2 regions of the Streptomyces sp. ME19-01-6 genome follow, and region 2 is predicted to be linked to the other one. Evidence: riboswitches for the same ligand, from Rfam matches in the RefSeq annotation. Region 2 holds a riboswitch; the other holds the start of a gene.
The links. Region 2 has a riboswitch for cobalamin ahead of PV419_RS08245 (ribonucleoside-diphosphate reductase subunit alpha). Riboswitches for the same ligand answer to the same signal wherever they lie in the genome.

Region 1: linked by a shared signal. The riboswitch ahead of PV419_RS40095 (cobalamin biosynthesis protein) and the one ahead of PV419_RS08245 (ribonucleoside-diphosphate reductase subunit alpha) in region 2 are both predicted to bind cobalamin.

Annotation. Positions count from the first base shown of each region.
Region 1 is NZ_JARAXF010000028.1:73,192-84,181, reverse strand. Features, by position in the region: gene PV419_RS40105 (putative cobaltochelatase) at 1-341, opposite strand, end outside; gene PV419_RS40100 (cobyric acid synthase) at 338-1,999, opposite strand; partial or broken gene PV419_RS40095 (cobalamin biosynthesis protein) at 2,272-3,303, opposite strand; cobalamin riboswitch at 3,441-3,577, opposite strand; gene PV419_RS40090 (hypothetical protein) at 3,744-4,001, opposite strand; gene PV419_RS40085 (inorganic phosphate transporter) at 4,014-5,288, opposite strand; gene PV419_RS40080 (class II aldolase/adducin family protein) at 5,717-6,352, shown strand; gene PV419_RS40075 (MATE family efflux transporter) at 6,454-7,887, opposite strand; gene PV419_RS40070 (ABC transporter substrate-binding protein) at 8,013-9,560, shown strand; gene PV419_RS40065 (ABC transporter permease) at 9,548-10,567, shown strand; gene PV419_RS40060 (ABC transporter permease subunit) at 10,564-10,990, shown strand, end outside.
Region 2 is NZ_JARAXF010000003.1:356,044-367,033, forward strand. Features, by position in the region: gene PV419_RS08235 (2-hydroxyacid dehydrogenase) at 1-952, shown strand, start outside; gene PV419_RS08240 (FGGY-family carbohydrate kinase) at 1,013-2,491, shown strand; cobalamin riboswitch at 2,706-2,836, shown strand; gene PV419_RS08245 (ribonucleoside-diphosphate reductase subunit alpha) at 2,959-5,382, shown strand; gene PV419_RS08250 (ribonucleotide-diphosphate reductase subunit beta) at 5,379-6,401, shown strand; gene def (peptide deformylase) at 6,512-7,141, opposite strand; gene PV419_RS08260 (tetratricopeptide repeat protein) at 7,235-8,221, opposite strand; gene PV419_RS08265 (HD-GYP domain-containing protein) at 8,455-9,879, opposite strand; gene PV419_RS08270 (HD domain-containing phosphohydrolase) at 10,029-10,990, opposite strand, start outside.

The DNA of each region.
Region 1 (10,990 bases), on a different contig from region 2:
GCCCGCTCGATGTCCAGCGCCCCGACCAGCCGGTCCTCGGAGGCGCCGACCGGCAGTTCGACCATCCGGGCGGGCCGTACGGTGCCGGTGTCCGGGTCGTGCGGGCCGTCCGGGCAGCCCGGGTCGGGCGCCCCGGGGTCGCAGGAGAACCGGCAGCCGGCCACCACGTCGATGCCGGGCAGCAGGGCGGCCAGCGCCCGCACCGCCGTCGACTTCGCAGTGCCCTTCTCGCCGCGCACCAGCACCCCGCCGACGGCCGGTGACACGGCGTTGAGCAGGAGCGCGAGCCGCAGGTCGGCCATCCCGACGAGCGCGGTGAACGGGTAGGGGGTGGCGGTCATGCGGGGGTACCTCCTGCGGTGTGGGCGCGGTGGGGGTCTTCTGGGCCAGGCGGAGGGAGTGACGGCTCCGCAGACGCCGCAGGAGAGGGCAGCGACGGCCCGGGAGGCCGGGGCGGCGCCCCCGGTGGGACGAAGGGCAGTCCGTCCGGCACGCCGTGCTCGATCAGCCGCAGCAGCGCGTCCGTCTCCGCGTGCTCCTCGATCAGGTCGCCCAGCCGGTCCAACTGCTCCTCGCGCAGCTCCCCGAAGCTCGTGTCGGGTGCCGGGACGAACGCCCGGCCCGCCGCGTCCGCGACCCGCCGCAGGAAGGCGCGCCGGAAGCCGTCGCTCTCCAGCGAGCCGTGCCAGTGCGTGCCCCACACCGAGCCCACCCGGCAGCCGTCCAGGAAGGGTTCGTCCGCGCCGTCCAGCAGCTCGGCGACCCCGTGGTGGATCTCGTAGCCCTCCACCCGCTCGCCGAGCGCCTCGCCGACCGGCCGGGCCAGGGTCTTGTGCACCGCGAATCGCACCCGCACCGGAAGCAGCCCGAGCCCCTGGACCGTCCCGGCCCGCGACTCGACCTCGTCCTCGATGCGTTCGCCGAGCATCTGGAAGCCGCCGCAGATGCCCAGCACCGGCCGGCCCTCCGCCGCCCGCCGCGCGATCGCCGCGGCCAGCCCGCGCGTCCGCAGCCACTCCAGCGCCCGTACGGTGCCGCGGGTGCCCGGCAGCACTACCAGATCGGCGTCGGCCAGCTCTTCCGGCCGGTCCACGAACCGCACGACCACGCCCGGCTCGGCGGCCAGCGCGTCCACGTCCGTGAAGTTCGACATGAGCGGCACGGCGGCGACCGCGACCCGCAGGATGTCCGCGCCGTGCGGCGGCGTGACGACGCTCTCGCGCACCGCCCCGCGCAGCGACACCCGCAGCCCGTCCTCCTCGTCGATGCCGAGCCCGTGCGCGTACGGCAGCACGCCCATGGTCGGGCGGCCCGTCAGGCCGTGCAGCATCTGCAGGCCCGGCTCCAGCAGAGTCACATCGCCGCGGAACTTGTTGACCAGATAGCCCGCGACAAGCCGCTGGTCGGGCTCCGAGAGCAGCGCGGTCGTGCCGAAGAACGACGCGAAGACGCCGCCGCGGTCGATGTCCCCGACCACGACGACCGGCAGCCGGGCGGCCCGGGCGAGACCCAGGTTGACGATGTCGGTGCGGCGCAGATTGATCTCGGCGGGGCTGCCCGCGCCCTCGCAGATCACCGCGTCGTACGTGCGCCGAAGCTCGGCCAGGCACTCCGTGACGGTCCCGAGCAGCGCGTCCTGCCGCCCATCGTGGTAGCCACGCGCGCTCAGCTCGCCCACCGGCTTGCCCAGCAGCACCACTTGGCTGCTGCGGTCGCTGCCCGGCTTGAGCAGGACGGGGTTCATCAGCGCGCTCGGCTCGACGCGCGCGGCGGCGGCCTGCATGGCCTGGGCGCGGCCGATCTCCGCCCCGTCGCGGGTGACGAAGGAGTTGAGCGACATGTTCTGCGCCTTGAAGGGCGCGACGCTGACGCCCTTGCGGCTGAGCCAGCGGCAGATCCCGGCCGTGACGACGCTCTTGCCCGCGTCCGAGGTCGTACCCGCGACGAGCAGCCCGCCGCCCGGCACACGCTTGGCGCCTCCGCCGTGTATTCCGCTCATCCGTAGTCCCTCCCAGCGGCCGCGGGCCGCGCCGTCGCCGGGCCGCCCGGCCGACCCGCGCCGAGTGTCTCGTATGAGCGTGTCTTGGCGCGCTGCGCGGGCTGGACTGAGGAGCCGCGCAGCGACGGAGGAGCGAGCAGTGACGAGGGAAGCCCGTGCGTTGGAGCGCGGCGGGACTGAGCGGGAGGGAGGGGCATGGACCGTGCCCAACGGGCGAGCGCGCCATGTGGGGCGCGCTGGGCGCGTACGGGCGCCTCGCCGGGCCGCGTGGCCGTACGGGCCGGCCGCAGCGCCCCCGCGGCCAGCCGGGCCGTGACGGATACGCCGAGCGCCAGGGCGCCGACGCGCCGCGACAGCCGTACCGCGCGCTCGATGTCGGCCGCCTCGACCGGCCGCCCGCCGGGGTTGAGCACCGGCCGGTGCTCGACGCGGCCCCCGTACGCGAGGGTGCCGCCCAGCCGAACGCCGAGCGCGCCCGCGAACGCGGCCTCCACGGGGCCCGCGTTGGGGCTCGGATGGCGGTGGCCGTCGCGCCGCCAGGCGCGCCGCGCGCCGCGCGGATCGGGCCCGGCCAGGACGGTCAGCGCCGCGGTGAGCCGTGCGCCGGGCCAGCCGGCCAGGTCGTCCAGCCGGGCCGAGGCCCACCCGAACCGCCGGTAGCGCGGCGACTTGTGGCCCACCATCGCGTCCAGGGTGTTGACGGCCCGGAAGCCGACCAGGCCCGGCACCCCGCCGACGGCCCCCCACACCAGTGCGCCCACGACGGCGTCGGAGGTGTTCTCGGCGACCGACTCGACGACCGCGCGCGCGATCTGCGCCTCGTCCAGCGCCTGCGGGTCGCGTCCGCACAGGTGCGGCAGCCGCCGCCTGGCGGCGTCGAGGTCCCCGGCGGCCAGCGCGCCGCCGATGGCCCGCGCCTCCCGGCCCAGCGTCGTCCCGCCGAGCACGGCCCAGGTGGCGGCGGCGGTCAGCATGGTCTGCGCGGCGGGGGAGGGGTGCCTCGGTACGGGGCGTTCCAAGCGTTCCAGGGCGGGGCTTCCCGGGGCAGGGCGTCCCACCGCGGGCCCTCCCAAAGCCCGTACCGCGCGCACCGACAAGACGGCGCCCGCGGCCGCGCCACCCGCGCACAGCGCGGTGTAAAGAGCCCCGGATCCGCGGTGGTCGCGCCACAGCAGCCGCTCGACGGCCAGGGCGGCGCGCCCGAACGCGGCCACAGGGTGGCCGCGGCGCGGATCGCCCATGGCGAGGTCGCCGAGAAAGCCGAGAGCGGCGCCGCACGCGTACGAGGCGTGATCGGCACGCATCATCAGTTCGCCGTCTTGCCTCGGGGCGTCGGGAGGTGGCGGAGGGGCCGCGGGTAGGTCGGCGGCATGGCGGTGCCGGGCATGGCGGTATGTCCTCACTCAGGGTCCGCGCCCTGGCTCGACGTGACCGGCGGTGAGAGTCTCCTGGCTCCCGGATCCGCGTTTCTCCCGGTCTTCCAGCCTCCGTGTGGACGGCCGTGACTCGTACAGGCGATGGGAGAGCGCTCCCCGGTGACAGTGGCGGGACCGCGCCGGATTCTCACCGGCTTCCTCTCCTGCCGCCGTTTGGCTCCGGAAGTCCACCACGGGCCGCGAATGGCCGTCAACTCGCGAATGCCCCACCCCGCACGAGTGTGCCGAGGAGCACATGGCACGGCCGCCGGGCGGTCCGCGCTGGTCGGCGCGTTCCGGCCCGGCGGCCGTGGATGGGGCGAGCGGGGTCAGATCACGATCAGACTGATGCCGTACGCCACCGCCGCCGCGCACAGCGCGAAGCAGGCGTACGCGCCGGCGCGCGCGGGGCCGAAGGCCGCGCCCGCCGAGGCCGAGGAGGCGGAGGTGGTGTCCGGGCCCGCCTCCGCCTGTTGCGGCTTGCGGGAGGTGCCGACGATGCCGAGGGTGAAGACGCCCACGAAGCCGACGGTCACCAGGAGGCTGATGCCGAAGACCTGGCCGAGAGCCGCCCAGTCGATGCTCATCGCGTTACTTCCTTAGCTGGTGCTGCCGGCGGCCGCGGAGGCGCCTGCCGGGGTGGCGGAGGAGACGGAGGAGGAGACGGAAGCGGCAGCGGCGGGGGCCACCGGCCCGGCGGGAGGCGGGGCCACGGACTGGAGGGCGGCCGTGACGACGCCCATCGGCTCGGCCGGTGCCACCGCGGCCTCGTTGGTGTCATTGACGTTGGTGTGGTCGACGGGCTTGCGGCGCGAGGCCGCCCAGATCCCGGCGCAGGCGGCCACCGCGAGCACGGCGACCGCCGTGACGCCCCACTCGCCCTGGTCCGCCAGCAGCGCCGCGCCGCCCGCGACGAGGCCCGCGGCGGGCAGGGTGAGCACCCAGGCGAGGACCATGCGGCCCGCGGTGGACCAGCGCACCACACCGCCCTTGCGGCCGATCCCCGCGCCCATCACGGAACCGGAGCAGACCTGGGTGGTGGAGAGCGCGAAGCCGATGTGGGAGGAGGCGAGGATGACGGTCGCGGCGCCGGTCTGGGCGGCGAAGCCCTGCGGCGGCTGGATGTCGGTGATGCCCTTGCCCATGGTGCGGATGATGCGCCAGCCGCCCAGGTACGTACCGAGGGCGATGGCCAGGCCCGCGGAGACGATGACCCACAGCGGCGGGTCGGAGTCGGGCGCGATCGCACCGCCGGTGATCAGCGCCAGGGTGATGACACCCATGGTCTTCTGGGCGTCGTTGGTGCCGTGGGCGAGGGAGACCAGCGCGGCCGAGGCGATCTGCCCGGCGCGGTAGCCCTTCGCGGTGTCCTGGGCGTCGCGGCCGCGGGCCAGCCGGTAGGTGAGCCGGGTCGCGACCAGGGCGGCGACCCCGGCCACGATCGGCGCGGCCACGGCCGGGATCAGGACCTTCATGATGATCTTGTCGCTGTTGACCCCGTCCATGCCGACGGAGACCAGTGTGGCGCCGATGAGGCCGCCGAAGAGGGCGTGTGAGGAGCTGGAGGGCAGTCCGGCGAGCCAGGTCAGAAGGTTCCAGAGGATCGCCCCGACCAGACCCGCGAAGATCACTTCGGGGCGTATTCCGGAGTCCTCGTCGATGATCCCTCCGGAGATCGTCTTGGCGACCTCCACGGAGAGGAACGCGCCGACGAGATTGAGGACCGCCGACATCGCCACCGCCGTCCGGGGACCGAGAGCACCCGTGGAGATGGTGGTAGCCATGGCATTGGCCGTGTCGTGGAAGCCGTTCGTGAAGTCGAACACCAAGGCCGTGACGATCACGATCCCAATGAGAAGCGTGATGTGTTCCATCGAACTCCTTCGTGGGGGAATGCGATCCCCGAACTTGGCGGCACGCAGTGCCACCAGGTCGCTACAATCTGTGGTGCACCCGCAAGGTGCCGGTCAGGGCTTGGCCGTCATGCGACCGCCGAGGCGGCCACATGAGAAGCCCCCTCTGTGGGGAGGGGGAGGAGTCACACACCCGGCAATCAAATCGAGATCGACAGCCAAAGGGTGCCCCACGACCGTAAGGACGTGGGGTGAACGGAAGGTGAACTGGGGTGGGCTCGGGAGTGACGCGCCTGCGGGAAGGCGGCGCCGAAGATCCCTTGGCCCCACCCTGATGCGCACACGACGGCTCGCCTGCCATGATCGGCGCCCGGAGGTGAGGGATCGTGACGAAGCCGGAACCGGAACCGGAGACTACGCGACCGCTGGGGGCCGAGGGGCGGCCGGAACTGCGGGAGGCCTGGGAGCGGGTGGTGGAGACGGCCCGCAGGACGGTCGCCGACGGCCTGGTCGTCGGCACCTCGGGGAACGTCTCGGCCAGGGTCGGCGACACCGTCCTGGTGACCCCGAGCGGTGTCCCGTACGACCGGCTCGGCCCGGATGACGCGGTCGGCGTCGACCTGGACGGGCGCCAGGTGATCGGGGAGCTGGCCCCCACCAGTGAGCTGCCGATGCACCTCGCGATCTACCGCGACACCGACGCCGCGGCCGTCGTCCACACCCACGCCGTGCACGCCACCGCGGTCTCCACCCTGGTCGACGAGGTCCCCGCGATCCACTACATGACCTGCGCCCTCGGCGGCCCGGTGCGCGTCGCGGGCTACGCCCTGTACGGCACGGACGAGTTGGCCCAGAAGATGCTCGACGCGCTGCGTGACCGCACCGGCTGTCTGCTGCGCAACCACGGCACCGTCGTCTACGGCGCCACGCTCGACCAGGCGTACGACCGGACGGCCCAGCTGGAGTGGATGTGCCGGGTCTGGCTCACCGCGGCCGCCGTCCCCGGGCACACCCCGGCCCTGCTCTCGCCCGGCGAGCTGCGGCGCGTCGCGGACAAGCTCACCGGCTACGGCCAGCCCCGCTGAGCCCTGAGCCCTGAGCCCTGAGCCCTGAGCCCTGAGCCCTGAGCCCTGAGCCCTGAGCCCTGAGCCCTGAGCCTCAGGCCCCGACAGTGCCTGGGCCAGGCCTAGGCCGGGGCGGTGGTGGCCTCGCCCGTCACGTGCTGGTCGAGCGCGGTGGTGTAGCGGCGCAGAAGGAGGGCGGCGGTGGTGGCGAGGCCGCCGAGGAGGCCCAGCCAGACGCCGAGGGTCTCCAGGCCCGCGGGAAAGGCCAGGGCCCAGGAGGCGGGCAGGCCGACGGCCCAGTAGCCGATGAGGGTGATGCGGAAGCCGCTCTTCGTGTCGTCGAGCCCGCGCAACAGTCCGACCCCGATGTTCTGCGCGCAGTCGAAGAACTGCAGGAACGCGGTGACGATCAGCAGGTGGGTGGCGATGGTCAGGGCCCGTCCCGAGCTGCCGTCGAGGAACGGGGCGAGGATGAGCCGGGGCAGGGTGAGATAGCCGACGGCCACGGCGGCCATGACGGCGGCGGCGCAGGCGAGCGCGGTGTTCTTGATGCGGCGGGCGTTGTCGCGGCGGCCGAGGGCGAGTTCGCGGCTGACGTTGATGGAGGCCGCGTGGGAGAGGCCGACGGCGACCTGGAAGACGATGTAGACGAGCTGGTTGACCGCGGTGTGTGCGGCGAGCGCGTCAGGGCCGAAGGAACCGGCCATCAGGGCGGTGAGGGAGAAGAATCCGGCCTCGGAGCCGTAGGTCGCGGCGATGGGGACGCCGAGGCCTATGAGGCGCTTGACGGTGGCCGGGTCGGCCTTGGCCGGGTTCAGGCTGAGCAGCGGGGCCAGTTCCTCGTCCCGCCGTGCCGCCGCGTACAGGGCCAGGAAGGTCAGCAGGTAGACGGTGGAGGTGGCGACGCCGACGCCGGTCAGGCCGAGCCGGGGCAGGCCCCAGGTGCCGTGGATGAGGACCCAGTTGAGTCCGGCGTTGACGGCGACGGAGGCGATGGTGATCTGGAGCAGCGCCTGAGGGCGGCGCATACCGACGGTGAACTGGCGGACGGCCTGGAACCACAGGCAGGGCAGCAGACCGGGGGCGAGGGCTGCGAGCATGCTCTGGGTGCGTTCGGCGACGGCGGCGTCCTGGCCGAGGAGGGTCAGGACCTGGCCGATGAGCACCATGAGCACCGCGCCCGCGAGGCCGGCGCCAGTGGCCACGGCCATGCTCGCGCGTACGGTGCCGCGGATCTCGTCCTCGGCCGCTTCCCTGGGCGAGGGGTCCACCGCCCTATCCGCCGCCCTCTCCACGGCCCGCTCCGCCGTCTGCTCCGCCCGGGCGGCCGCAGCCGCGACCCGGTTGCCCACGGAGGTGATCAGCCCGACGCCCATGGTGCGCAGCTGGTTGAAGACCACGATCGCCAGGCCGCCGGCGGCGAGTTCCTCGGTGCCGAGCAGGCCCATCATCACGGTGTCGGTGGTGGTCAGGGCGACTTGGGCGAGCTGGGTGAGGATGAGCGGGACGGCGAGGGCCGCCAGGGCCCGGCTGTCCCGCAGGAGGGTGGAGAGCATGGCGCGTACCGGCTCCTGCGGCGTGTGGTGAGCGGTTCGTCGATTCGTGCATGGTTGCAAGATCGGCGGGAATTAGGGTAGGCAAACCTAAGCAGCTGTGCCAACCGCGTGGATCGAGGACGTACGTGTATATCAACAGGCGCCAACTCCTTTGGTCCGGTGGAGCCCTGGGTGCGGGTGCCGCGCTGGCCGCGTGCTCCTCGGGCGGCGACACCTCGGCCAGTCCCGGGTCCGGGTCCGAGAAGCCGAAGAAGGGCGGCACCCTGCGGGTCGGCGCCCTGGGGCGGGCCGGCGCCATCACCCGCGACCCCCATGGCACCCAGGGCAACGAGAGCGACTACCTGATCCTCGCCCTCGTCTACGACACCCTTACCGTCCCGGCAGCCGAGCCCAACACCGCACCCCGGCTCGCGGCGTCCTGGGGGCACTCGGCCGACCTGAAGACCTGGAAGTTCAAGCTCGCCAAGGGCGCCACCTTCCACGACGGCAGCCCGGTCACGGCCGAGGATGTCGTCTGGTCCCTGCGCCGGCTGCGCGACACCCCCTCGGGCGCGGCGCGTCTGCCCGGCATCAAGGCCGCGAACATCAAGGCCGAGGGCGCCGACACGGTCGTCCTGGTCTCCGACTACGCCAACGCCGAACTGCCCCTGCTGACCCGGCTGACGACCTTCGTGCTGAAGAAGGACACTCCGGACAAGGCCCTGGAGAAGGCGCCCGGCACCGGCCCGTTCAAGCTGGAGTGGTATCGCGGGGGCAACGCCCGCCTGGTCCGCAACGACAAGTGGTACGGCGGCACGGTCCACCTCGACGCCGTCGAGATCACCATGTTCGAAACCCCCCAGGCCATGGCCAACGCCCTGCTGGCCGGCCAGATCGACCTCGCCTCCAACGCCGGGGCCGTCGCCGCCCGCACCGCCAAGAGCCGCCAGGACCTCCAGGTCATACGCCGCCCCAACGACATGGCGATGCCGATCGTGATGCGTGCCAAGGACGGCCCCTTCGCCGACCCGAAGGTCCGCGAGGCGCTGCGCCTGGTCGTCGACCGCGACGCCATGGTCAAGCAGGTCCTCTCCGGCTACGGCACCGTCGCCAACGACATCATGGGCACCGGCGATCCGCACTACGCCAAAAACATCCCGCAGCGCGAGCGGGACCTGGACCGGGCCAAGAAGCTGCTCGCCGAGGCAGAGTTCGACCTCACGAAGAGGTACAAGCTCATCACCACCGAGGACATCTCCGGGCTCGCCGAGTCCGCGACCCTCTTCGAGGCCCAGGCCCGCGAGGCCGGAATCAAGATCGATGTGGTGAAGCAGGAGTCCGGCGCCTTCTACGAGAAGACCTGGCTCAAGGGCGACCTCTACACCACCTACTGGGGCACCAACGACTCCGTCGTCTTCTTCGCCTCCAAGACCCTGGTCAGCGAGGCCGGCCAGAACGAGGCGGCCTTCGACGACAAGGAGTTCGACGCCTCGTACCGCGAGGTCATCGGCACCGCGGACGAGGCCGCGCGCGCCGAGGCCCTGGCCGGGCTGCAGCAGATCGAGCACGACAAGTCCGGGTATCTGCTGTGGGGCATGGCCGACGGCATCGACCTGGCCGCCGCCAAGGTGCGGGGCCTGCCCACTCTGGCCGGTTACGGCCGCGTCCAGCTCCAGAGCGCGTGGCTGCGTTGACACCCACCCCCGCCAAGGACGCGGTGGCCGCCCCCGCCATGGGGGCGGCCACCGCGCCGCGTCGCCCGGGCGCCCTCCTCTGGCGCATCGGGGCCGTGCTCGCCCGCCGGGTCCTGATGCTGGCCATCCTGCTCGCCGCGGTCTTCATCGCGGTCGAAGCGCTGCCGGGGGACGCGGCCGGCGCGACCTCGGAACGCGGGGACAGCGCCGCCGACATCGAGGCCCGCCGCCATCTGCTCGGCCTGGACCGGCCCCTGTGGGAACGCTTCCTCGACTGGATGACCGCCCTGCCCACCGGTGACCTGGGCACCTCCGCCCGCGGGCAGAAGGTCGCCGACCTGCTCGCCGACCCGTTTCCCAACACCCTCGTCCTCGCCCTGACGGCGCTCGCCGTCACGGTGGCCGCGTCGCTGGCCCTGGGCTGCTGGGCCGCCGCACGCCCCGGACGGCTGACGGACCGGATCATCGGCCACACCGCGACCTCCGCCTTCGCGCTCCCCGAGTTCGTCGTCGCCGTCGCCCTGATCCTGACCCTGTCGCTGTGGACCGGCTGGCTGCCCGCGGTCACCGTCGCCGGGGCCGACGGCCGCCCCGCCACCTGGACCATGCTGATCATGCCGGTCCTCGCCCTGGTCATCCCGCAGACCGGCTGGAACACCCATATCGTGCGCGGCGCGCTCGCCGACCAGGCCGCCACCCCCCATGTCGAGGCCGCCCGCCTCGACGGACTGCCCACCTGGCAGATCCTCTTCCGGCACGCCCTGCCCGGCGCGCTCCCCGTGATCGCCACCGGCTTCGCCACCTCCACCGGCATGCTCCTGGGCGGCACCGTCGTGGTGGAGACCCTGTTCAACTACCCCGGCGTCGGCACCATTCTGGCCAACGCCGTCGCCGGCCGGGACACCCCGCTGATCGCCGGCGTCGTCACCCTCGCCGGAGCGGCCATCAGCCTCGTCCTCCTCGGCGCCGACCTGATCCGCGCCAAGACCGTGGGAGCCCCCCGATGACCACCACCACGGGCGCCGCCCCGCCCCGGACGTCCGCGGTTCGCGGTCCACGCGGCTTGTCGCTCCGGATCACCCCCGCGCTCACCCTGGTCACCCTCGCCCTGGCCGGGCCCCGGCTCGCGCCGCACCCCATCGAGGTGCCCACCACCGCGCCGTACGCCACCGCGGGCGACGGCGGGCCCCTGGGCGGCGACCTGCTCGGTCGCGACGTTCTGTCCCGGCTGCTGCACGGCGGCACCGCCCTCATCGGCGGCGCCCTCCTGGTGGCCGTCGTCGTCACCGCCCTGGCCGCCCTCATCGGCTGCGTCTCCGCGCTGCGGCCCGCCCTCGGCCGGGCTGTGGAGCGCACCGCGGACATCGCCATCCTCCTGCCACCGGTCCTGGGCATCATGCTCATCGCCCTGGCCTGGCCGGACGGCGGCC
Region 2 (10,990 bases):
CGACGTCGACGTCGCCGAGCTGACGCTGCCGTGGCCGCACGAGCCCTTCGGCCCGGTGGGCGGTCCCGAGAGCCGGGTGATCGAGGCCAGCGGCACCGAGGAGCAGCTGATCGAGGCGCTGGCGGGGGCCGAGGTGTGCGTGACGCAGATGGCGCCGTTCACCGCCGGGGTCTTCGCCGCCCGCCCCGAGCTGCGCATGGTCGCGGTCTCCCGCGGCGGCCCGGTCAACGTCGACCTGCCCGCGGCCACCCGCGCGGGCGTCGCCGTCAGCTTCGCGCCCGGCCGTAACGCCACCGCCGCGGCCGAGTTCGCGATCGGCATGATGCTCGCCGCGATGCGCCGCATCCCGACCACGGACGCCGAGCTGCGCGCCGGCCGGTGGCGCGGGGACTTCTACGCGTACGAGGAGGGCGGCATCGAGCTGGACGGCGCGACCGTCGGCCTGGTGGGCTACGGGGCCATCGGCCGCATCGTCGCCCGCGTGCTGCGCGCCTTCGGCGCCCAGGTGCTGATCGCCGACCCGTACACCGATCCCGAGACCGCCCGCTCGGACGGCGTCGAGCCGGTCGAACTGGACGAACTCCTCGCCCGCAGCTCCGTGGTGAGCCTGCACGCCCGGCTCACCCCCGAGACCAAGGGGCTCATCAACGCCGCCCGGATCGCCCGGATGCGGCCCGGCGCGGTCCTGGTGAACACCGCGCGCGGCGGACTGCTGGACTACGCCCCGCTGCCCGAGGCGCTGCGCACCGGCCGTCTCGGCGCCCTCGCCCTCGACGTGTACGACCTCGAACCGCCGCCCGCCGACTGGCCGCTGCACTCCGCGCCCAATGTCGTCACCACCCCGCACCTCGCCGGCGCCACCCGGCAGACCGCCCACCGCGCGGCCGCCATCACCGCCGCCGAGGTCGGCCGCTACGCGCGCGGCGAGAAGCTCGCGCACCCCGCGAACTAGCCCGCCCATCCGGCACGCCCCGTAACCCCGCAGTCGACGCCCCCAGGGAGGGCCCACGTCATGAGCATCGTCCTCGGAGTCGACGTCGGCACCTCCGTCACCAAGGCCGTCGCCTTCGGCCGGGACGGCAGGTCCCTGGCCGCCGCGAGCCGCCCCAGCCGGCTCAACCGCCTGCCCGGAGGGCGGGTTGAGCAGGACCTGGAGGACGTGCTGCGCACGGTCGGCGAGGTGGTCCGCGAGGTGTCCGCCGCCCTGGCCGCGAAAGGCCGGGCGGCCCCGGTCGCGCTCGCGCTCACCGGGCAGGGCGACGGGCTGTGGCTGCGTGACGCGGCGGGCCGGGCCGTGCGCCCGCCGATCTCGTGGATGGACGGGCGGGCGAACGACACCGTGACCCGCTGGGGCGAGGACGGCACCATCCGCGAGCTCTACCGGCTCACCGGCTCCGGGGTGTTCCCCGGCTGCCATGCGCCGCTGCTGCGCTGGCTGGCCGACCACGAGCCGGAGGCGCTGGCGCGCGCGGAGGTCGCGGGCTACTGCGTGGACGCGGTGGCGCAGCGGCTCACCGGCGTCATCGGCGTGGACGCCTCGGACGCGTCCATGCCCTTCCTGGACGTGACCACGCGCGCGTATGTCCCAGAGGCCCTGGAAGCATGTGGAATCGCCGAATACGCCCGGCTGTTGCCGTCGCCCGCCGCGCCCGACACCGTACGGCGGCTGGACAAAGCGGGCGCCGAGCTGCTCGGGCTGGCGGTCGGACTGCCCGTCACGGCGGGCCCGTACGACCTTCCGGCCTGCGCGATCGGCAGCGGGGTCGAGGAGGTCGGCGACGGCCTGCTGATCGTCGGCACCACGCTGGCCAGCCAGGTCCTCACCGACAGCGCGCGGATCGACCCGGCGGCCGACCCGGCGGGCATGTGGCTGTGCGTGCCCGACCGGGACCGCTGGCTGCGCGGCATGCCCGCCATGGTGGGCACGGCGGCCCTGGAGTGGGTCCTGGAGTTCGCCGGGGCCACCACCGCCGACCTGGACGCGCTGCTCGCCCAAAGCCCGCCGGGGGCGCGCGGGGTGACCGCGCTGCCCTTCCTGTCCGACGCGGGCGAGCGGGCCCCGTTCGTGGAGCCCGCCGCGCGGGGCCGGCTGGACGGGCTGACCCTGGCGGCGACCCGCGCGGACGCCGTACGGGCCGTCTGTGAGGCCGTGGCGTACGCCGCCCGCCACTGCCTGGAGGCCGCGGGGCTGACCGCGAGCCTCGCGGCGTGCGGGGGCGGCACCCGGTCCGCCGCCTGGGCCCAGCTGTTCGCGGACGCCCTCGGGCGACCGGTGCGCATCCCCGACGAGCCCGAGGTGGGGGCGCGCGGCGCGGTCGCGGTCGCCTGGCGGGCGCTGGGCGACCCGGTGGACGCGACACAATGGCGAGCCGATTCGCGTACTGTCGTACCGGACGCGGACCGCGCCGAGGCATACGAGCGCGGCTACGCGGACTACCGGGCCAGGCTGGCCCGTACCCTCGCGGAGTGGCGGGCAACGGCGCCCGTTTAACGGCGGCCCACGGCAGCCCGGCACCGCGCCGGACCCGCGCCTGGCGCGCGCCCGGCCGCCCGCACCGGACCCGTGCCAGGCCTGTCCAAGGCCCGCGTCAGGTCAGTGCCAAGTGCGCGCCAAGACCGCGTCAAGTCCGGCACTGAATAGCACATTCGTACGAAACACTCCACCTCGCGACACAACATGTGGGGGCGCGTGCGCTCGCCACCACAAGATGTATGCTCATGCTCGCTGTCGCCGCAGGGGAATCCGGTGGGAATCCGGAACTGTCCCGCAACGGTGTACGCGTGCGCTTTTGCGTACCCGCGAGTCCGAGGACCTGCCGACAGCCGTCTCATACGTCCGGGCCCCGCGGGTTGGGCCGGTGGACGCTGCGCGGTATGCCGTTCGCGGTTTCGGCATGCCCGTACGCGCCCATCGCGCACCACCGTGAGGCCCCAAGCCGAGCGAGGGAGAGCACTTTCGTGACCATCGCGCCAGCCGATCCGGTTTCAGAGGCAGCGGCTACTCAGGCAGCGAACGACGCGCCCGGGACCGTCCTTCTGCGGACCCTGACGGAGCTCACCGCCGACCTGCCCGCCACCGACCCCGGCAAGGTCGCGGCCGCCGCCCTGCGCGGCCGCCATCCCGGCTCGGACGAGGCGGAGTTGCGCACCCTCGCGACCGAGGCGGCGGCCGGGCTGATCGCCGAGGAGCCGGAGTACTCGAAGCTCGCCGCTCGGCTGCTGACCCTCGCCATCGCGGAGGAGGCGGCCGGGCAGGGCGCGGTCTCCTTCTCGGCCTCGGTGGCCGTGGGACACCGCGAGGGCCTGATCGCGGACGGCACGGCCGAGTTCGTGACCGCCCACGCCGCCCGCCTGGACGCGCTGGTCGAGCGGGCGCTGGCCGACGGCGCCGACGGCCGCTTCGGCTACTTCGGGCTGCGCACGCTGCACAGCCGCTATCTGCTCCGCCACCCGATCACCCGCCAGGTGATCGAAACGCCGCAGCACTTCCTGCTGCGGGTGGCCTGCGGGCTGGCCGAGGACCACTCACGGCAGGCGCTGGACGATGTCGCCGAGCTCTACCGGCTCACCAGCACGCTGTCCTACCTGCCCAGCTCCCCCACCCTGTTCAACTCCGGCACCCGGCACCCGCAGATGTCGTCCTGCTATCTGCTGGACTCGCCGCTGGACGAGCTGGACTCGATCTACAACCGCTACCACCAGGTCGCGCGGCTCTCCAAGCACGCGGGCGGCATCGGGCTCTCCTACTCGCGCATCCGCGCCCGCGGTTCGCTGATCCGCGGCACCAACGGGCACTCCAACGGCATCGTGCCGTTCCTGCGCACCCTCGACGCCTCGGTCGCCGCCGTCAACCAGGGTGGCCGGCGCAAGGGCGCGGCCTGTGTGTACCTGGAGACCTGGCACGCGGACATCGAGGAGTTCCTGGAGCTGCGGGACAACACGGGCGAAGAGGCCCGCCGCACCCACAACCTCAACATCGCGCACTGGATCCCGGACGAGTTCATGCGCCGGGTCGAGGCCGACGCCGACTGGTCGCTGTTCTCGCCGGTCGACGCGCCCGCGCTGGTCGACCTGTGGGGCGAGGAGTTCGACGCCGCCTACAAGAAGGCCGAGGCGGAGGGACTGGCCGTCAAGACCGTCCCGGCGCGCCAGCTGTACGCCCGGATGATGCGCACCCTCGCGCAGACCGGCAACGGCTGGATGACCTTCAAGGACGCCGCCAACCGCACCGCCAACCAGACCGCCGAGCCCGGCCGGGTCGTCCACTCCTCCAACCTCTGCACCGAGATCCTGGAGGTCACGGACGACGGCGAGACGGCCGTGTGCAACCTGGGGTCGGTCAACCTGGCCGCGCACCTGGGCAAAGACGTCGGCGACGGGCGGGAAGTAATGGACTGGGAGCGGCTGGACGCGACCGTCCGTACCGCCGTCACCTTCCTCGACCGTGTGGTGGACATCAACTTCTACCCTACCCAGGAGGCCGGGGCGTCCAACTCCCGCTGGCGGCCGGTGGGTCTGGGCCTGATGGGCCTGCAGGACGTCTTCTTCCGGCTGCGGCTCCCCTTCGACTCGCCCGAGGCGCAGAAGCTCTCCACCCAGATCTCCGAACGCATCATGCTCGCGGCGTACGAGGCGTCCTGCGCGCTCGCCGAGCGCCACGGCCCGCACCCGGCCTGGTCCGCCACCCGCACCGCGCGCGGGGTGCTGCACCCGGACCACTACACGGACGCGGTGGCGACCTGGCCCGAGCGGTGGGCGGCGCTGCGCGAGCGGATGGCGAAGTCCGGCATGCGGAACTCCCTCCTTCTGGCCATCGCCCCGACCGCGACGATCGCCTCGATCGCGGGCGTGTACGAGTGCATCGAGCCGCAGGTCTCCAACCTCTTCAAGCGCGAGACGCTCAGCGGTGAGTTCCTCCAGGTCAACTCATACCTGGTGAACGACCTGAAGAAGCTCGGCGTATGGGACGCCCAGAGCCGTGAGGCGCTGCGCGAGTCCAACGGCTCGGTCCAGGACTTCTCCTGGGTGCCGAAGGACGTGCGGGAGCTGTACCGGACCGCGTGGGAGGTCCCGCAGCGCGCCCTGATCGACATGGCCGCCGCCCGCACCCCGTACCTCGACCAGAGCCAGTCGCTGAACCTCTTCATGGCCTCGCCGACCATCGGCAAGCTCAGCTCGATGTACGCGTACGCCTGGAAGCGCGGCATCAAGACCACGTACTACCTGCGCTCGCGCCCGGCGACCCGGATCGCGCAGTCGGCGCGCGCGGCGACCGCTCCCGCCACCATCCCCGTCCCCGCCCCCGCGCAGCAGGTGCCTGCCGACCCCGAGGTCATCGCCTGCTCCCTGGAAAACCCCGAGTCCTGCGAGGCCTGCCAGTGACCACCGCCCCCGAACGCACCAAGAACCTCCTGGACCCCGGGTTCGAGCTCACCCTGCGGCCGATGCGGTACCCGGACTTCTACGACCGCTACCGCGACGCGATCAAGAACACCTGGACCGTGGAGGAGGTCGACCTCCACTCGGACGTCGCCGACCTCGCCAAGCTCTCCCCCGGCGAGCAGCACCTGATCGGCCGCCTGGTCGCCTTCTTCGCGACCGGCGACTCGATCGTCGCGAACAACCTGGTGCTCACGCTCTACAAGCACATCAACTCGCCCGAGGCGCGGCTGTATCTGTCCCGGCAGCTGTTCGAGGAGGCCGTACACGTCCAGTTCTATCTGACGCTGCTGGACACCTACCTCCCCGACCCGGACGACCGGGCCGCCGCGTTCGCCGCGGTGGAGAACATCCCGTCCATCAGGGAGAAGGCGGAATTCTGCTTCCGCTGGATCGACTCGGTCGACAAGATCGACCGGCTGGAGACCAAGGAGGACCGCCGCCGCTTCCTCCTCAACCTGATCTGCTTCGCGGCGTGCATCGAGGGCCTCTTCTTCTACGGCGCCTTCGCCTACGTCTACTGGTTCCGCTCCCGCGGCCTGCTGCACGGCCTGGCGACGGGCACCAACTGGGTGTTCCGCGACGAGACCATGCACATGAACTTCGCGTTCCAGGTGGTGGACACGGTCCGCGAGGAGGAGCCCGACCTCTTCGACGACGAACTCCAGCAGCAGGTCACCGACATGCTGGCGGAGGCCGTCGAGGCCGAGCTGCAGTTCGCCCGCGACCTGTGCGGCGACGGGCTGCCGGGCATGAACACCGAGTCGATGCGCCAGTACCTGGAGTGCGTCGCCGACCAGCGGCTCGCCCGCCTCGGCTTCGCCCCGGTCTACGGCTCCGAGAACCCGTTCTCCTTTATGGAGCTGCAGAACGTCCAGGAGCTGACCAACTTCTTCGAGCGCCGCGCCTCCGCGTACCAGGTGGCGGTCGAGGGCTCGGTCTCCTTCGACGACGACTTCTGATCGGCTTCTCAGCGGCTTCTGACCGGCGGCTGATCCAAACCCGATACGCAGGCGCGGCGCCCCTGGGATCTCCCGGGGGCGCCGCGTCGTATGCCGTATGCCGCGAGGCGTCAGGCGTTGGGCACCGTCTCGTAGCGGGGCGTGCCCTCCGCCATCTGCCGCAGCACGTCCTTGCGGTCGCGCTTGGAGAGGCGGTCGATGTAGAGGCGACCGTAGAGGTGGTCGGTCTCGTGCTGCAGGCAGCGGGCGAAGTAGCCGGTGCCGCGCACCGCGATCGGCTTGCCCTCGGCGTCCTGGCCGCGCACCACCGCGTAGTCGGGGCGGGCCAGCTCGGCGTAGGCGGTGGGCACCGACAGACAGCCCTCATTGGAGTCGTCCAACACCCGGCGGTCGGCCGGCAGCTCGTCGAGCACCGGGTTGCAGACCACGCCGACATGGCGGACGCCGTCGTCGTCCGGGCAGTCGTAGACGAAGACCTTCAGGTCGACGCCGATCTGGTTGGCGGCCAGGCCCACACCCTCGGCCGCCTTCTGGCTGGCGAACATGTCATCGACCAGCGCGGCGAGCTTGTCGTCGAACTCCGTGACGTCCTGGCACTCCTTGTGCAGCACCGGATTGCCGACGACCGTGATCGGACGGGCCGTGCCGCGCTCGCGGTATGCGCGCTCGCGCTCCTCACAGTCCTCCGTGTCCACGATGAACTCGTCGTCCACCCGCTGTTCAGTCCCTTGCTGCGCCATCGTCCGCCGCACGCCTTCCTCAAAACCAGACTCGTCGCCCTACAGGGTAAGGCCCGCGCCGGATGAGCGGGTATGTCAGCCGGGCGCCGCCCGTCAGCAGACCTCTTCCAGATCCCGCCACTCGCGGGTGTCCGGGCTGTCCGCGACCCAGCCGTCCAGCAGCCCGCGCACCAGCCCGCTCGGCGCGGCGATCCCGCACTCCCGCTCCGCCACCCACAGCGAGCCGGAGCCCGCCATACGGTGCCCCAGCGGGCCGGGCTGGCCGGGCTCGCTGTGGTCGTGCGGGTCCAGGTGCTCGCCCTCGCCCTCGTCGCTCGGCATCCGGCTCTCAGAACAGGAGCGGCACAGCAGCCGCACCGAGGACGACCAGTCCTCGGCGGCGAAGCCCGCGTCCGCCGCGAGCCGCTCCAGCGCGTCCCGGTCGGCCTCCGTGGCGGCCTCCAGCAGCACCACCCAGGTCGGCACCGGGGACGGCGCCCACAGCTCGATCTCGTCGAAGACCGGATACGCGGGGCCGGCCGAGGTGACGCGCTCGCCGTGCGGAACGCCGTCGTGCAGCACCACCTCGCCCCAACGCCGCCCGGAGGACGGCAGCGGGATGGACAGCACCTCGATCCGGGCCGGATCCAGGCGGCGGCCCCAGACGACCTCCGACTCGCCCTCCGGCGACAGCCGCACCGCCGCGCTGCCCAGCTCCATGCCCAGCGGCTCACCGGACGCGGACGCCTCGCCGGGCACCTTCAGGCCGTACGCCTGCCAGGCGCGGCGCGCCAGCGGCCAGTCCTGCAGGGCGGTCGCGGCGATCCCCACGTTCCACCAGTCCGGGGCGCCGGTCTCGCGGTCCAGCAGCGCGACCGCGCGCAGCCCCGCCGCGCGCGCCTGCTCCCAGTCGTGCCGGAACTTGTGCAACAGCGCCAGGTTGAACCAGGACTCCGACAGCCACGGCTCCAGATCGGCGGCGCGGGTCAGCAGTGCACCCGCGTCCTCGTACCGACCGTCTCCGATGAGCGTGAACGCGCGGTCCGTGGCCTGCCGCCATGAGGCGGACGGCCGGTGCCGCACCTTGCCGAAGATCTTCACCATTCCCGCCTGCCGGTATCGAAGTAGTACCGCACCAGATGCCTTCGCGGACGGCCTAGCCCTCCCTCGACGACAACCTGCCACACATTCGCGGACATCTCAGCCCGGCCCCTCACGGTTCGGCCGGGGGACGATGCCCACCACACCTCCTTGCCGTCGGCCATAGGCCCGACACCCCCTCTCTTCGCATCCAACCATGCCCCTCGGGGCGGCCGCTCATTACCCGCGAGTTCTCACTTCGGGCGGCCACGGACCCGGTCGTGCACCGGACGCGACACGACCATGGCCAGCGCCTCCACCACCACCGGGTCGAAGTCGCGGACCGTGCCCCGCCGCAGCCGCTCCAGAGCCCCGGGCCCCGCCGTGCCCCGACCCTTCTGAGGGTTTCCCTGTGAGCCGCCCGGGGAACCTCCCACCAGTTCGGTGTAGGCGTTCACCGCACGCACGATACGGGCCAAAAGCGGCTGATCCCGATACGGGTCCGCCTGCCGCTCCACGATCTCCGCGACCTCGTCCGGCACCCCGGTCTGCCGTACGACGGCGCCGCCCAGCAGCGCTATCCGCCGCTGCTCGGCCTCCGGCAGCGGCTCGGTGGCCCCGGCCGGCACCGGGTCGAGCAGCGACAGCTGCCCGAGGTCGTGCATCAGCGCCGCGTACTCGAGCACGGTCAGCGACGGAGCGGAAAGCCGCAGCTCACGGCCGACGGCGCGGCTGAGGCGGGCGACCTGGCGGGCGTGGCCCGCGGGGGTGTGCCCCGCTATCTCCGTCGTCCTGGCCAGCGAGGCGACGGTCTGGCGGCAGGTGGCCCGTATCCCCGCCCAGCGGCGGAAGGAGTGCTGAACGAGCAGCAGCGGCACACAGAGCACCGGCAGCGCCCACAGCCCGGCCACCGCGACCGCCGGGGCCGTCACCGCCGCCGTCGCACCGATCGCGGCCCCGACGCCGGGCAGCGCGCGCAGCTCGTCGTACAGCAAGGGCGTGTAGGGGCGGCCCGTGCGGGCCCGGGCCAGGGCCGCGGCCATGACGGCGTCGCCGAACGCGGCCAGCGCCAGGACGAGCAGCAAGGACGCGACGAGGCACGGGCGGTGACCGGGTCGGCCGAGCCAGTCGGGCCAGTCGGGCCAGTCGAGCCAGGAGCGCAACCGGCCGGTGTGGTGAAGCGGTTGGCAGCAGACCGCGACGAAGGCGACGGTGAGCACCCGGCGCGCGGCGCGGTCGAGGTCGGCCGGGTGTCCCAGGGCCGTGCGCGGCACCAGGGCGAGGAGGGAGGCGGCCCCGACGACGGCGACGGTCTGGAGGACGCCGTGCGTGGCCGGTGCGCCTTCCAGCCGCCCCAGCACGGCATAGCCGAGGGCGGCCGCGGCGGCGACGGGCGCGGGCTCACGCTCTCCGGCCTCCGGCTCGCCCGGCCGCTCGTGCGCCCCGTCCGCGCCCCTGTCCGCGCCCGCGCCCGCGCGCACCGCCGGGCGCCCGTCCCACCGTATGACCTCCCCCAGAGCGACGAGCGCCCCGAAAGCGAGCGCCGCCGTCGGCTCGCGCACACCCCGCCACTGCGTCCATGCGAAGGCGGCTACGGCGAGCGCGCCTGCCGCGCCGTACACCGCGACACAGGTGAGCCCTCCCCGCCCGCCCGGCGCGCCCGAGCGCGCCCAGCGCACGGCCCTTGGCCGACGCCCGGTCCCCGACCCATGCACGGCCTCACGTTCGCTCCGGCGTCCCGCCCGGCCTCGGGTCGCGGCGCCGCATGCGCCGACGGCCGTCTTGCGCGCACCGGCGCCGGGCCACGGCGCGGCGCCCCGCCACGGGCTCATGCGCCACCGCCCCGGCCGGGCCCCGAGGCGCTCAGTCCCAGCCCCTGGGGCCGGGTGCCGTCCGGGCCCGGCTGCGGCACCGCGCCAGGCACCGCTTCGGAACCCGTGCCCGGCACCCCGTCCGGCACCGGCGCGGCCTCCGGTGGTCGCGCGGAGCCGGGCGCAGGCGGGACGTTTCCGCGCTGGTCCGGTGCGCGGGACGGGTCGCGATCCGGTACGTGGTCCAGCGTGCGGGCAGGTGTGCGACCCAGCACGTGATCCCGGCCGGCCGAGTCGGCCAGTGCAGCCGCGGCAGCCGGTGCGGCCGGGACCACCAGTACGGCCGATGCAGCAGGTGCGCCCGGGACCGCTGGGGTGCCCGGGACCGCCGGTGCGCCTCCGGCAGCCGGTCCCGGCGGGACAGCCGGTGCGAGGGGGCGGGCCTCCTCCGGGACCGCGGCGGGCCAGCCGTAGCGGTCCAGGGCGCGGGCCAGGGCACCCACCATCCGTGGGTCGAACTGCGCCCCCGCGCACCGCTTGAGTTCCGCCACCGCCGCGGGCACCGGCCGCGCCCGCCGGTACGTACGGGTCGAGGTCATCGCGTCGAAGGCGTCCGCGACCGCCACCACCCTCGCCGCCTCCGGAATGTCCGCCCCCGCGAGCCCATGGGGATAGCCACTCCCGTCCAGCCGCTCGTGGTGGTGGAGGACGGCCTCCCGCGCCTCCCCCAGGAAGCCGATGCCGCGCACCATCTCGTGCCCGTACTCGGGGTGGAGCTCGATGACCCGGCGCTCCTCAGGGGTCAGCGGACCGTTTTTGCGCAGCAGCCGGGTGGGAACGCCGAGCTTGCCCACGTCGTGCAGGACGCCCGCGACGCGCAGCGCCTCGAGGCGGTCCCCGCTCATCCCCAACTCGCGGGCGATCATGACGGAGGCGCGGCCGACCCGCTCGCTGTGGCCGCGCGTGTACCGGTCCTTGA